2 regions of the Shewanella sp. FeAMO genome follow, and region 1 is predicted to be linked to the other one. Evidence: predicted binding sites of a transcription regulator. Region 1 holds the regulator's gene; the other holds the start of a gene.
What was found. Region 1 encodes LexA, which represses DNA repair genes until DNA is damaged. Its sites were predicted from a motif close to TACTGTATNNNNATACAGTA; they were not measured.
Positions count from the first base shown of each region.

Region 2: a site for LexA is predicted at 6,125-6,144, ahead of ACWAU4_RS12460 (YebG family protein). Genes of this name have one in related genera too.

Region 1 is NZ_CM132201.1:89,825-97,463, reverse strand. It holds gene mtr (tryptophan permease) at 1-593, opposite strand, end outside; gene plsB (glycerol-3-phosphate 1-O-acyltransferase PlsB) at 593-3,019, opposite strand; gene lexA (transcriptional repressor LexA) at 3,286-3,906, shown strand; gene ACWAU4_RS00430 (cell division inhibitor SulA) at 3,903-4,394, shown strand; partial or broken gene coxB (cytochrome c oxidase subunit II) at 4,863-5,984, shown strand; gene ctaD (cytochrome c oxidase subunit I) at 6,003-7,613, shown strand; gene ACWAU4_RS00415 (cytochrome c oxidase assembly protein) at 7,615-7,639, shown strand, end outside.
Region 2 is NZ_CM132201.1:2,778,736-2,786,374, forward strand. It holds gene pepN (aminopeptidase N) at 1-2,212, opposite strand, end outside; gene prc (carboxy terminal-processing peptidase) at 2,337-4,400, opposite strand; gene proQ (RNA chaperone ProQ) at 4,431-5,090, opposite strand; gene ACWAU4_RS12455 (GAF domain-containing protein) at 5,354-5,812, opposite strand; gene ACWAU4_RS12460 (YebG family protein) at 5,826-6,113, opposite strand; gene ACWAU4_RS12465 (paraquat-inducible protein A) at 6,310-6,957, shown strand; gene ACWAU4_RS12470 (paraquat-inducible protein A) at 6,947-7,585, shown strand; gene ACWAU4_RS12475 (PqiB family protein) at 7,563-7,639, shown strand, end outside.

The DNA.
Region 1 (7,639 bases):
ATGGCTGCCCACAGATATGAGCCATAGCTGCTCTCGCCATCAGGTAGCAGCAGCTTACTGGTATCAACGCCGATCAACAGATTGCCTATCGCCAGAAAGAAGCTGATGATCATCCCTCCCAGCATTATGGTAGTGATCCGATCCACGGCCTTGGTGCTGATAAGCACCACCAGTGCCAGCACCAGGGCAAACACCAAGGCGGCAAAGCTCTGCGGCAGGCTGATATCCATACCTTCCAGGCTATGATTGACTATGGAGCCGCCGCCACTGATATAGGCATAAGTGAGAATATAGAGCACGAAGGTTATCGAAGCGCCGTTAAGCACCCGCCAAAACTGCCCCAGGGTCTCCTTGGTGAGGGTGTCAAAGCTGGCACCGGGTTCAAAATGTAGGTTGGTTTCCAGCAGCAGCAGCCCGGACATGAACATGCAAAACCACACCCCCAGCAGCATAAGCACAGAATAGCCAAACCACATGCCGGCGCCTTCTACCGGCAGGGAAAACATCCCGGCACCGACCGTGGTCCCGGCGATGATCATGGCGCCGCCCAGCAAAGACGCCTTGGCAGGCGCCGCATTCATATGATTGGCCATCAGGCCTCCTGTTCGGCGGCGACGCTGTCGACTATGGTTTGCTTGACCTGTGGACGCAGCAGCTGGTTGGCATAATCCCGGGTTCGCTCTATATCATGGCGGGTATCTTCCTTGGTGAGATACCCCAGCTCTTTGAGCTTGATACTCAAGATGCCGTAGAGTTTCTTGTCGTAAAACTCGGGGGCCGTAATCCCATGCAGCGCGCCCAGACGACTGGCCAATTTATGGCTTTCGCGCTCCAAATCGCCACGCTCAATACCTGGGTGAGCGGCCAGCAAGTTAAAGATGATGGCGTAGCGCTGTAGGGTTTCGCTCATGGTTTCGGCCAACAGCGCCAACGGATTTATCCCGGCTTCCAGCACCCGGAAACCATTGGCTTCTTCGGCGACCAAACCTTTGGCAATGAAACGATCCAGCAGCTGATCGGCATAGGCACTGACATCGGCCTTACCCATAAACAGCTCGGCCTGCAGCAGAGGGTAGAAATCCTCAAGCACCGCCTGCATCTGAGCGCGGCTGCACTGCTCCAGGCGCACCAGGCAGCTGGCCAGCAAAGAAGGCACCATAAACAGGTGAATGATGTTGTTGCGATAGTAAGTCATGGTTACCGCAATCGACTCGTCGATTGAGATGATATCGCCCAGTTCATCTTCCTGAACCGTGAACTTATTCAGCTCCAGACCTTGTTGCAGCAACTGCTTACCGTCGCCCTCAGCTACAGAAGTGTACTGGGTATATGGCACTTCCTTGAGCAGATCCAGATACAAGTCCAACTGACGTTCCAACTGGCTTCGCTCCAGCGCATTCTGCTCTGATGACAAGAGTACCAGGCTGGTAAGAGTCACGGCGCTGGCAGCGGCGGCATCGTTGATATGAGTCATCACCCTATTGGCCAGAGTATTAACCGCCGGGGTCAGCCAGCTGGGTTTCTGCTCGGGATCGGCCGCCACTTCTTCGCGCCAGTTGGGCGCCGCTTCACTGAGGAAGTTTTGCAGCGTCACAGGCTCACCAAAGTTCACATACCCCTGACCGAAATTGCCCAGCTTACGCAAGGCGCCAACCACCTGCCAAACAGATTCTTTCTGCTTTTTCTTGCCGCTGAGTTCTTTGTGGTAAGTGGCCACTTCCATGACATGGTCGTAGCCCAGGTACACGGGCACCAGAGTCACCGGCCGTTCAATGCCCCGCAGCACAGAGTTGACTGTCATCGCCAGCATCCCTGTCTTGGGTGACAACAGCCGCCCGGTACGAGAGCGGCCACCTTCGGTGAAGTATTCGACCGAATAGCCTTTGGCAAACAGCTGATCCAGATACTCGCGGAACACAGCGGTATAAAGCTTGTTACCGTTGAAGCTGCGGCGGATGAAGAAAGCACCACCGCGGCGGAACATGGGCCCGGCGGGCCAGAAGTTCAAGTTGATACCGGCGGCTATATGGGGCGGAACCATACCCTGAAAATAGAGAATATAGGAGAGCAGCAGGTAATCCATATGACTGCGGTGGCAAGGCACATAAACTATCTCATGCCCATCGTGGTGCAGCTGGCGTATCTGCTCGGCGCCCTTGATGTTGATCCCCTTGTAGAGCTTGTTCCACAACCAGGTGAGGATCCGCTCGGCAATACGCACCAGGCTGTCGGAATAGTGGGCAGCAATCTCATCGAGGTATTCTTCCGCCATCTCCCTGGCTCTAGCCTCGGGGATCTTCTTGGCAGCGGCCTCTTCTTTAATCGCCTTTTTCAGCGTTTCCGAACGCAGCAACTCATTGAACAGAGCCTGACGGTTGGGCAGCACGGGCCCAGTCATCACCTTGCGTTGCCGGCGGAAATGTACCCTGGCCACCCGTGACAACTTATGGGCAATAGCCTTGTCGGTCCCATGTTCATCGGCCATCAGCCGCAACGACACGGCATTGGAAAACTGCACAAAGTTGTCGCGCCCCAGAAACAGGATCATCAGAAACTTGCGCAGCCAAGTGGGATTTTCCCGCTCAAATACGGCGGCACGCATGCTGTCATCTTCCTTACCCGGAGTGCGGCCCCAATAGAGGCTCACTGGCACCAATTGAATATCCAGTTGTGGATTGGCCTGATGCAGGTTCAGCAGAGAAGTGAAACAGCTGAGAAATGGCTTGTTGCTCTTGCGCTTGCCGAATAGGGGCTTGGCTCCTTCCAGGCAGACGACTCGGGGAACGGTAATATCATCAACCTTGAGTGCCTCATAAGGACAAGGCAAACCAAACTTACGGGTGACTTCCGCCAATGCCGCAATATCACTGACAGATTCCGTCTTCATTACATAGGCCATCGGCTTAGCCGGATCCAGGTTCAAATCGGCGAAAGGATCCTGAGGCACCACAGTGGTATGCACCAGCTTGCTTTGGAGCCAGCGAAGAGATTTAAACCAGAATGAATCTTGTTTGGACATGTTTTTTTCAGTGTCTGAGCCACAATCAATAGCCCAATAGAATACCAGAATTTCCTGAACCTTAGCTAGGGAAGGTGCGAACCGGCCCCGGCAGTTCCTCTGGCCAATGCCTTGAACTCCCCATGCTGCATGGGCCAAGCCGTTAAAACCAAAGCACCGAATGGCTTACTTAGCCACTCCCTAAAAGTTTCAGTTTTGGTTAATACTTGCACTGATAAAAATACTGTATATACTAACAGGTACTGTATGAAAAAACAGGAATCACCATGAGACCACTGACACCGCGCCAGGCACAGATTCTGGAACTGATTAAACGCAATATAGCCGACACCGGCATGCCGCCAACCCGGGCCGAAATTGCCACCCGGCTGGGCTTCAAGAGCGCCAATGCCGCCGAGGAACACCTCAAGGCATTGGCCAAGAAAGGCTGTATTGAGATCATGCCAGGCACCTCTCGTGGTATTCGCCTGCCTCATGATGAACAAGCGGAGTCAGAAACAGGCTTGCCCCTGATTGGTCAGGTTGCCGCCGGTGAACCCATACTGGCTCAGGAACACGTTGAGCAGTATTACCAGGTCGACCCTGGCATGTTCCACCCCAATGCCGACTTTCTGCTACGGGTACGCGGCGACAGCATGAAGAACATAGGTATTCTCGAAGGTGATCTCCTGGCGGTTCACAAGGTACAGGAAGCCCGTAACGGTCAAGTCGTGGTGGCCAGGGTTGAAGACGATGTAACTGTGAAACGCTTTGAAAAGAAAGGTAATGTGGTTTATCTACATGCCGAGAACGAGGCTTACTCCCCAATAAAAGTCGACCTGACTTTCCAGCCATTGACCATTGAAGGACTGGCGGTAGGGATAATACGCAATGGAGACTGGCTATGAGCATAATGACTGGCAACGCCCCAAGACACCCAGGCCTGTGGACAGACACCGGTATTGCCGGCAATCAGCCTTGGCAACATACCGGTATCTCCAGCTTGGCCAGCCATAGCCAGGGACGTCAGGAATTATTGCGCCTCTGCCCTCAATTGGCGCAATTGAGTCAACAGGGACGCTGGATAGTCTTGATTAACGCCCCGGCCAGCATAGGTTACAAAGAAACCTTAGCAAGGGCCGGTGTCAGAATGGATAGAGTACTCTTGGTGCGCACCAAGGATGAAGTAGAAGCCTTGTGGGCAACGGAAAGAGCCCTGACCAACGGCACCTCCAGTGCAGTGATCAGTTGGATAGACAGCCTGGATGCCCGTGATAACCGCCGATTGCAGCTGGTCGCCCGTAACGCCAGAGCCATGGGCATAGTGTTGGAAACGGGACAGCAGGCGAAAGAGGTGGATAACCACCTCAACGAACTTACCCACTCCATCCATTGATTGTGTTTAAAGGCCATCCCTGGGATGGCCTTTTTTCTGTGCCTTTTTGGTGCAATGCCTTCCCCTGTCAATCGGCGGCAAACCGCGCAGCTCTGCTACTCACACAGAATTCACCTCTGGATTAACAGACGCTTTTTTTTCATATAGTTAGAAAACATCGTGATCTTGATCAATATTTAATCTACAAGTAATGTAAGAACAACGATTGTGTTATCTCCATGCAATTCGTCGTAGGTTGACCGCCCCATTTCGATTCATAGCGAGTGGTGCCGTCGCCGGAAATGCTGAGTATATTCAGCGGTAAGTGCAACAGTGGTCACCACCTGTATACCTAGAGCTAAGTGAAACCGCCGCCGCACTTTGAAGTCATCGTTGCTTTTTTGGGAACTGAAGAGTTTGCATAGAGCAAAGACTTACTGTGTGACTCTTCTTTGTAGTTGCGAATGCAATTGACAGAGGAGATGTCTTGTGAAGCAATGGCTGTGTGTTTTGCTGACCTTGTTGTGCGTCAGCTTGTTGTCTCCAGGCGCTCAGGCAGATATGCCCTTGAATATGACTCAAGGGGTAACTGAGATCAGTGGCAAGGTGTATCACCTGCACATGATAATTCTTTATATCTGTTGCGCCATAGGTTTGGTCGTATTCGGCGTGATGATCTACGCCATGATCAACCATAGGAAGTCCAAAGGGGCAGTCGCGTCCCAATTCCATGAAAGTACCAAGGTAGAAATTGCCTGGACGCTTATCCCCTTTTTAATCCTGATCCTGATGGCAATCCCCGCAACCAAAACGCTGATTGCCATGGAAGATCCCAGTGATGCCGACCTGACGGTCAAGATCACCGGCTCGCAATGGAAATGGCACTACAGCTATTTCGGCGAAGACATCGACTTCTTCAGCATATTGGCAACGCCGAGATCCCAGATAGAAGGCCAGGAAGCCAAGGGCGAGCACTACTTACTTGAAGTCGACAAGCCTTTGGTATTGCCCATCAATCGCAAAGTCCGATTCCTGATGACCTCAGATGATGTGATCCACTCCTGGTGGGTGCCCGCCTTTGCCGTCAAAAAAGACGCCAATCCCGGTTTTATTAACGAAGCCTGGACCCGGGTGGACAAACCGGGGATCTACCGCGGCCAATGTGCCGAGCTTTGCGGTAAAGACCACGGCTTTATGCCGATTGTGGTGAAGGTACTGGCAGAAGATGAGTTTGACGCCTGGATGGCGGAGCAGAAACAAGCCGCGGCTACGGCCGCCGAAGAAGCTCAGGCGGCCCTCAGTGAGACCATGAGCCATGATGAGGCCATGGCGCTTGGCGAACAGATCTATATGGCGCGTTGCGCCGCCTGTCATCAGCCCAACGGCGCCGGACTTCAAGGGGTGTTCCCGGCGCTCAAGGGCAGTGCTATTGCCATAGGCCCAATGGCTGCCCATCTGGACATAGTGATCCATGGCAAGACAGGCACCGCCATGCAGGCCTTCGGCAAACAGATAACCGCCAAGGAACTGGCTGCTGTGGTGACCTATGAGCGTAATGCCTGGGGCAATAATACAGGCGACACAGTGCAAGCCGCCGACGTCAATAACCACGGGCAGTAGGGGGAGAAGATGAACTCATTCAGTCAAGATGCCGAAGCCGGCGTTCAGGAAATCGCTGAACAGGAACACCAGCATCATCACGCCCCCAAGGGGATCATGCGCTGGTTGCTGACCACCAACCATAAAGACATAGGCACACTCTATCTCTGGTTCAGCTTCATCATGTTCCTGATAGGGGGCGCCATGGCCATGGTGATCCGTGCTGAGCTATTCCAGCCCGGATTGCAACTGGTCGAACCCAACTTCTTTAACCAAATGACCACAGTTCATGGCCTTATCATGGTTTTTGGCGCCGTGATGCCGGCCTTTACCGGTCTGGCCAACTGGTTGATCCCCATGATGATAGGTGCGCCGGATATGGCGCTGCCGCGGATGAACAACTGGAGCTTCTGGATTTTGCCCTTCGCCTTCCTGATCCTGCTTAGCTCATTGTTTATGGAAGGTGGCGGCCCCAATTTTGGCTGGACCTTCTATGCCCCATTGTCGACAACTTATAGCGCCGACAGTACAGCCTTGTTTGTTTTTTCAATACATATCATGGGGATAAGCTCAATTATGGGGGCGATCAACGTGATAGTCACCATAGTGAATCTGCGCGCACCTGGCATGAACTGGATGAAGCTGCCCCTGTTCGTCTGGACCTGGCTTATCACCGCCTTCCTTCTGATAGCCGTTATGCCTGTATTAGCCGGGGCTGTGACCATGGTACTCACAGACAAATTCTTCGGCACCAGCTTCTTCGATGCCGCCGGCGGCGGAGATCCTGTGATGTTCCAGCATATTTTCTGGTTCTTCGGCCACCCCGAGGTGTACATAATGATATTGCCGTCATTCGGCATCATCTCGGCCATCATTCCGGCATTCAGTCGCAAGCCTTTGTTTGGCTACGCCTCAATGGTCTACGCCACCGCCAGCATCGCGATCCTCTCCTTCCTGGTGTGGGCACATCACATGTTCACCACAGGTATGCCTGTCTTTGCCGAACTCTTCTTTATGTACTGCACCATGCTGATTGCCGTGCCAACCGGGGTCAAGGTATTCAACTGGGTTGCCACCATGTGGCGGGGATCCATCAGCTTTGAAGCCCCTATGATGTTCGCTTGTGCCTTTATTATTCTCTTCACCATAGGCGGCTTCTCCGGCCTGATGTTGGCAATCACCCCAGCCGACTTCCAATACCATGACACTTACTTTGTGGTTGCCCATTTTCATTATGTGCTGGTCACCGGCGCCATCTTCTCCATCATGGCCGCCGCCTATTACTGGCTACCCAAGTGGACCGGGCATATGTACAGCGAGACCTTGGCCAAGTGGCATTTCTGGTGCTCGGTCATTTCGGTCAATGTGTTGTTCTTCCCGATGCATTTCCTCGGGCTGGCCGGTATGCCCAGACGCATCCCCGACTACTCGGTACAGTTTGCCGATGTCAATCAGATTGTCTCCATAGGCGGTTTTGCCTTTGGCCTGTCACAGCTGATATTTCTGGTACTGGTGATCAAGTGTATTCGTGGTGGCGCCCAGGCTCCGGCCAAACCTTGGGAAGGAGCCCAGGGGCTTGAGTGGACACTCCCAAGTCCGGCGCCTTATCACACCTTCAGCACTCCGCCGGAGATTAAGTGATATGGCAAACTCCCGCCCCGACAACC
Region 2 (7,639 bases), 2.3 Mb from region 1:
TATCCATCACCAGAGGGGTCTGGTTCCAGCGCTGCTCGAATGCTTGCATCAGGGCATCGCGGCAATCACAATTGGCATCGTTGGCTGCAAGCAGCGCGCCCAGCGCATCTGTCATACCAGAGGCCGAGACAAACTGCTGTTCAATCAAAGACTCATGCTCATCAGAGACTTTGGCCAGCAGCCAAAGCAGAGTGTTTTTCAAACTGCGGGCGGCAGCATCATCCAGCGACAGCAGTTGACGATAACGGGCCAACAGCTCATCTTCACAGCCACTGGCGATGGATTCAATCACAAAGTCGCGGGCCAGCAACAGGGCATCCAATTCAACCTTATCAACCTGCTCAATCAAGGAAGACACTGAAAGCAGCTTGAGGATTTCGGCCGCAAGCCCCTTATCCAAGGATTCGTCCAGTATCACGCCTCTGAAGCCGTCGACAACACGAGGATCCAGATGCATCCCCTGCCCTTGTTCAAGTAAAGTCACATTGGCCCAAACAGCGCGGCTGAAGAGACTCATCGCCGCTTCCCAGCGGGCCACTTCACTGCCGGCATGGCGCAGTAAGCAGAGCAGCTGCACTGTGCTGTAGTCATACTTGAGCTTCACCGGCGCCGAAAAGTCCTGCAACAGCGAAGGGATCGGACGGGCACTGATATCCTTAAACTCCAGAGTCTGCTCGGCCTGGGTAAAATCAAACACTTGGTTGACCAAGGCGTTGCCGTCATTGCCCAGCAGTTCCAGGCTGAACGGAATATGCAACGCTGCCTTAGCCGCTTCACCGGCGCGCACTGGGGTGAACTGCTTGAGGTGCAGGCGGTAAGTCTGTGTGCTTGCCTCATACTCATCGGTCACTGTCACCTGAGCGGTGCCCGCCTGGCTATACCAAAGGCGGAATTGAGTCAGATCTTTACCTGAGGCATCTTCCATAGCGGCGACAAAGTCGTCACAGGTAACCGCCTGGCCGTCGTGGCGCTCGAAATAGAGCTTCATCCCCGCCTGGAAGGCCTGCTCACCCAACAGAGTGTGCATCATACGGATCACTTCGGCGCCCTTGTTGTAAACAGTGACTGTGTAGAAATTATTCATCTCTATCACGCTTTCGGGGCGAATAGGATGCGACATCGGGCCAGAATCCTCGGCGAACTGCTGGTTCTTGATGACCTTGATGGCATGAATACGGTTGACGGCCCGGGAGCCGAGATCTGAGCTGAATTCCTGATCGCGAAATACGGTCAGGCCCTCTTTCAGGCTCAATTGGAACCAATCGCGGCAAGTTACCCGGTTACCGGTCCAGTTGTGGAAATATTCGTGGCCAATCACAGATTCTATACCGTGAAAGTCATCATCGGTCGCCGTGTCTTTATCCGCCAACACATACTTGGTGTTGAAGATATTCAGGCCCTTGTTTTCCATGGCGCCCATGTTGAAGAAGTCCACAGCCACCACCATGTAGATATCGAGATCGTACTCGATATCAAAGCGTGACTCGTCCCAGGCCATCGCCTTTTTAAGTGAAGCCATGGCGTGTCCGGCCTTGTGCAGGTTGCCCTTGTCGACAAACACCTGCAGTTTGACCTCTCTGCCGGAGCGGGTGGTAAAGCTGTCTTCCAGCAGGTCAAAGTCACCGGCAACCAAGGCAAACAGGTAAGCGGGTTTAGGGAAAGGGTCTTTCCAGACGGCGAAATGACGACCATCGGCCATCTCCCCTTTTTCCAGCAAGTTGCCGTTGGAAAGCAGGAAAGGAAACGCCTTGTCGGCTTCGATACGTACCTGGTATTTGGCCAGCACATCGGGACGGTCGAGAAAATAAGTGATGCGCCTGAAACCTTCCGCCTCACACTGAGTGCAATAGGCGCCATCGGACATGTACAGGCCTTCCAGTGCCGAGTTATCGGCCGGGCTGATGCGAGTCACCAGAGTCAATTCAAATTCGTTGAGTTCGGTTTCAAGCAGTAGTTTACCCGGCTCGAGGCGATAGTCGGCCGGGTCACCATTGACCAACAGCTGCTCCAGTTCCAGCTCGTCACCGTCAAGCTGCAGAGGCTCATTGTGACTGCCGTTGCGCTTTACCCGGCTGACGGCCGTCACTCGGGTTTGCTTGGGTTCAAGCTGAAATGAGAGTGACAGTTCGGGGATCAAAAACGCCGGTGGACGATAATCGGCCAGGTGCTTGGCCTGCAGTTGTTGCGGGGAAATGGTTTGTGCTTCAGACATAGGTCATCCTTAATTCGTTGGGCACTGGCAGTCGCTGAGTTCGTTGACTGATCTTGCCTCTGTTCGCGCTGGGAGCAAACAAAAAACGCGCAATCAGCGCGTTTTTTGTTTCCTGGAGCCAGCATCAATTTGCGCTGTTTTTTGCCAATCTCTGATAGTCCACCATATCCAGAGTGATATAGACGGCTTCATCGAGGAAGGCATCCGGAGTCTCGATTTTCTTCTCGTCTTCGGAGACATTTTCATCATCATCCAGAGACTTCAAGGGTTCGAGACCATGGTCAACCCGACGTTCGTTGAGGCGGGCCAACTGTTTCTGATCGTCCTTATCCCGCTCGGCCAAGCGCTCACTTTCCACCAGAGAAACACTCTTCTCTTTATGGTGTTTCTTGAACTCGCCTATGTCCTGCAGTATATAACCGAACTCGACGTCCTGCTTAATCCGACTCTCGTGGCGTTTCGCAAGATTGCTGACCATCTCTGCGCCGATTTCACCCAAAGGCTGGTACTTGGCTACAGGCACCTTATCCCATGGCAGTGCATTGTCTTCTTCCGCCTCACCATATTCCCCCGGCTCTAACGCACTGGGGAACGGAATATCCGGAGTCACACCTTTCAACTGAGTACTGCCACCATTAATACGGTAGAACTTGGCTATGGTGTACTGCACATGGCCAACCGGCTTTTCATACAGGTCGTAGATACGGCCAAGGCTCTTGTGCTGCTGCACTGTGCCTTTACCGAAGGTAGACTCACCGATAATCAAGGCGCGGCCATAATCCTGCAGCGCAGCGGCAAAAATTTCCGATGCCGAGGCCGAGTAACGGTCAACCATCACTGTGAGTGGACCGTCATAATAGCTCTTGCCGTCGTTGTCGCGGTTTTCGCTGATGCGACCATTGGCGTCACGAATTTGCACCACAGGCCCCTGATCGATAAACAGCCCGGTAAGCAAAGTCGCTTCGGTCAAGGCGCCACCACCGTTACCACGCAGGTCAATAATCACACCTTCAACCTTGGCTTCATTGAGTGTTTGCAACTCCTTGGCCACATCGCGGGATAAGTCCATATAGAAGCCGGGGATCTGGATAACACCAATTTTACGCTGAGCGTAAGGACCGGTTTCCGGCTCGACTATCTTGGAAGTCGCCGCCCTGTCTTCGAGACGAATTTTGTCCCGCACCACAGTCACATTGATGGGTTTGGCATTGGAGCCGCCTTTCTTGGGCAGCACCTGCAGAGTCACCTTGCTACCTTTAGGGCCTTTGATCAGGTCGACTACATCATCCAGACGCCAGCCGATAACATCGACCATCTCCTTGCCTTCCTGACCTACACCGACAATTCTGTCTTCAGGCGCCAGCTTCTCACTCAGCGCAGCAGGACCACCGGCCACCAGACTCTTGATAACTGTGTAGTCATCTTCCATCTGCAATACGGCGCCTATCCCTTCCAGGCTAAGGTTCATCTCCATCTGGAAACGTTCGGCATTACGGGGAGACAGGTAACTGGTGTGCGGCTCGACACTGCGGGCAAATGCATTCATCAGCCCCTGGAACACGTCTTCACTGTTGGTTTGCTTCAAGCGTTTGATGGCGTTGTTGTAGCGCTTACCCAGCACATCAACAATCTCCGGCCACTCTTTACCGGTCAGCTTGAGGTTGAGGGCATCGTACTTGACCCGCTGACGCCACAGCTCGTTGAGCTCGGCCTCGTCTTTGGGCCAGGCGGCATCTTTACGATCAAAGACATAAGCATCGCCGGCCTGATTAAAGTCCATCTCTTTGTCGAGCAGACTCAAGGCATAGGCAAAACGCTCGTAACGGCGCTGCTGCACCAGATCGTACATCTTGTACGCCGGTTCCAGATCGCCGCTGCGTACCATATCGTCAAACTGATTGGCATAAACCTTAAAACTGTCGATATCGCTCTGCAACAATACATTGCGGCGGTAGTCGAGTTGTTCAAGAAAGCGTTTGAAGATCTGCTGCGAGAAGGCATCATCCAGATCGAATCTGTGATAATGGGAGCGACTGAACAGGCCGGTTATCCGTTTACTGGCAACCTTGTGTTGCGGCTCCTGTTGCAAATGGGGTAACTCGCTGACCGGAACTGCCGGTGAGATAGCCAGCGCCTGGGATCCCATAAAGACACTGGCGATCGATGCAGCAAGAATAAATTTTCGCATCAGCAAGTTACTCCTTTCTATTTGATGATTTTACAGCAGAATATGTTCCACGCGGACCTTGACTGACAGGCCGGAATCCAGTTGGACGTGAACATCTTCTTTATTGATGTCGAGGATCACACCTGCTACCGGTGTCATACCCAATTTGACATTCACTCGCTGTGAAGGTTTCAGCTCTTCCAATACGGCTGGTACCAATTCCACGGCTGGAGCGGCAGGCTTGCCAGGCTTACGGGCCGCCTTTTTATCGCTGCGGGGGCGATCGTTGCGGGGCTTGTCCCCTTGAGGACGAGGCTTACGCGCAGGCTTGGCTTTTTTGGCTTCACCTTCTTTGGCTGGCTCGGCAGCACGGCGGGCCTTGGCTTTTTCCTGACTCTCTTTCAGCGTCGCCTTGGCATGTTCAATATGCTCTGGGTCCAGTTCGCCGCAAGGGTTACCATCGAGATCCACCCTCTGAGCACCTTCCTTGATGCACTTCAGATAGCGCCAACTGTTGGTGTAGCGTCTCAGGGCGACCCTAAGTTGGGTCTTACTGACTTTGGAATCATCAGCCAACCTTTCAGCCAAATCCTGAAACAGTCCTATCTTCAGTGGTTTGGTTTCTCCTTCGGCAATAAAGCACAAAGGGAATGTTTCATACAAATACGCCAGAATAGCGTTGGTGTCGGTCAACTTTTCTGTTGATTCCATCATTACTTCCACAGTTAACAGGGGACGTCAGTGGTCAGTTAGGTCTGCTGTACTCACGGCGTCGTTCATCTTCGTTAACCCCTTGGGGGATAACGTACAAATTAGCATGCATTCGGCCATTGCCAAAGGCATTACACAAAACTTAACATTTCAGCCTGATACGGCCAAGCACCACAAACGGTCATTTGGCCCTCAAAGCGGCCGCCTATTATAAGCTGCACGCGCCTTAATGCGACCACCAATTGTGGCAGATTGTACGGGAATTAACCAAATAAGCACTTTTCCAGACTCTGCACCAGGGTCTCCAGCCCGGTTTGATCCTCTTTATCGAAGCGCGACAGGCTGGGACTGTCGATATCCAGCACGGCAATCAGTTCGCCCTTTTGGTAAACAGGGATCACAATTTCCGAGTTGCTGGCGGCATCACAAGCGATATGTCCGGCAAACTGATGTACATCCTCAACCAACTGAGTCTCGCCTTTGGCGGCCGCGGTGCCACAGACCCCCTTACCCATTGGAATTCGGGTACAGGCCAGTTTCCCTTGAAAGGGCCCAAGCACCAGTTGCTCGCCCTTAAGCAGATAGAAGCCCACCCAATTGATGTCTTCAAGGTGTTCATTCAGCAAAGCTGAGAAATTGGCCATGGCACAAATGACATCGTCTTCACCGGCAAACAGTGCCTGTACCTGACGGTTGAGCGTATCGTAAAACTGAGCTTTCATCTGTATTCCCGGGTTATGCCTTTTCTGATTCTGTCTTCTTCTTACTGCTCTTGGCGGGGGACGGTGCTTTTACCGGGGCGCCCTTGAGCAGATTCGCCAGTGTATCTTTATGAGAAGCTAAATAAAAAGCAAGTTTTTCCGCTGTATTATCATCCAGTTCCAATTCACTGGCTTGAATGAAGGGGATTAAGTTATCCGCGATGTCGAGCATCTTATCGTAGGCGTCTGCCTCCTTCTTAGATGTAAATGTCATCTTCTCAACCCCTTCTCTGACCACAACGTACTGAGTTATAACGGCCATGACCTTCCTCACACTGTTTAAATATACAGTACATAGAGTGACATAAAATGCGCTATAGATGCAAGAGACGCGCTCTTTCTGATAGTATTTGCGAGTTTGTTTTGTCGATTAACTCCAATGGACCCACGCGCAACGCAGTTAGTGTGTTGACGACTAAGCTTGGGTCACCATGGCCAGAACAGGACATATCCAGCATTTGAAAGCTTATACTCCAAGCGACAACAAACCGGACTGCAGCTTAGTGCTCTGTCGCGCCTGTGATTTGGCTGTGAGTAAACGCGCCTTGCCCTCCGGCGTCAGAGCGCTTTGTCCCAGATGCCATACAGCGCTTTATGATGCGCCCTATTGTTCTATCAATGGCATGCTGGCGTTATGTATCAGTGCCCTGCTGTTTTATCTGCCCGCCATGCTGCTGCCTGTATTGGAAATGCACTTTCTCGGCAGTGTCAGAACCACGACCGCATACCAAGGTGCCCTGGCGGTAATTGACCAAGGTTATTGGATAGTGGGGATTGCCGTATTGGTGGCGGCAGTAATAGCCCCAGGAGTACTCAATCTGTCGATTTTTGTTCAGGTACTGATCATCAAGACAGGTCTGGTGCAGCATCACTTCTGGCGAGGGGTTCTCACCTGGCTGCTCAAGAAGCAAGGCCTGCTGTCGCAAATGACCATGCTGGAAATTTATGTGATCAGTTTCCTGGTTTCCGCCTTTCAGTTGTCCGACTTCTCCGATGTTTACTTTGGCATGGGAACCTTTTGTTTTACCATGCTGTTTTTAGTGACTCTCTTCCTGCAGCGCGAATATAACCTGGAGCATATGTGGAGTTTTCTCGATGAAAGCTAGAAAGCAGATCCAGGGCAAAGACATGGGCCTGTGCACCTGCCCTGCCTGCAAGAAACTCAACCTGATAGAGGATGAGTACTGCAGTCGCTGCCAAAACCCGCTCAGGCTAAGGGACGAAACCAGTCTGCAAAAAAGCTGGGCCTTGCTGATCACCGCAGCCATCTTGTTGATCCCGGCTAACATCTACCCCATTACCATGCTCACCAAACAGGGCAAGGTTACCTACGACACCATTTTTTCCGGCATCACCCATCTGGTACAGTCGGATATGTTACCCATCGCCATCATAGTCTTTACCGCCAGTATTCTGGTGCCCTGGCTGAAAATTATCGGCCTGGCTTTCTATCTGACGGCGATCAGTTTCAACCTGCCTATCCCCAAACGGCCACTGATGGCTGGGTTTCATATCATAGAATGGATTGGACGCTGGTCTATGCTGGATCTGTTTGTCATATCCATTACCGTTGCCCTGGTTAATATGGGGCAATTGCTGGACGCCAAGCCGGCGCCGGCAGCAACTGCGTTTGCCTTGGTCATCCTCTTTACCCAACTTGCGGCCAAGGTGTTGGACACACGTTTACTTTGGGATCAACTGGACACAGAAGATGACGCAAATCGAAAAGCCTAAAATAGTCAAAAAGAAGCTTTTTTCCCCCATCTGGCTGTTACCTATAGTGGCGTT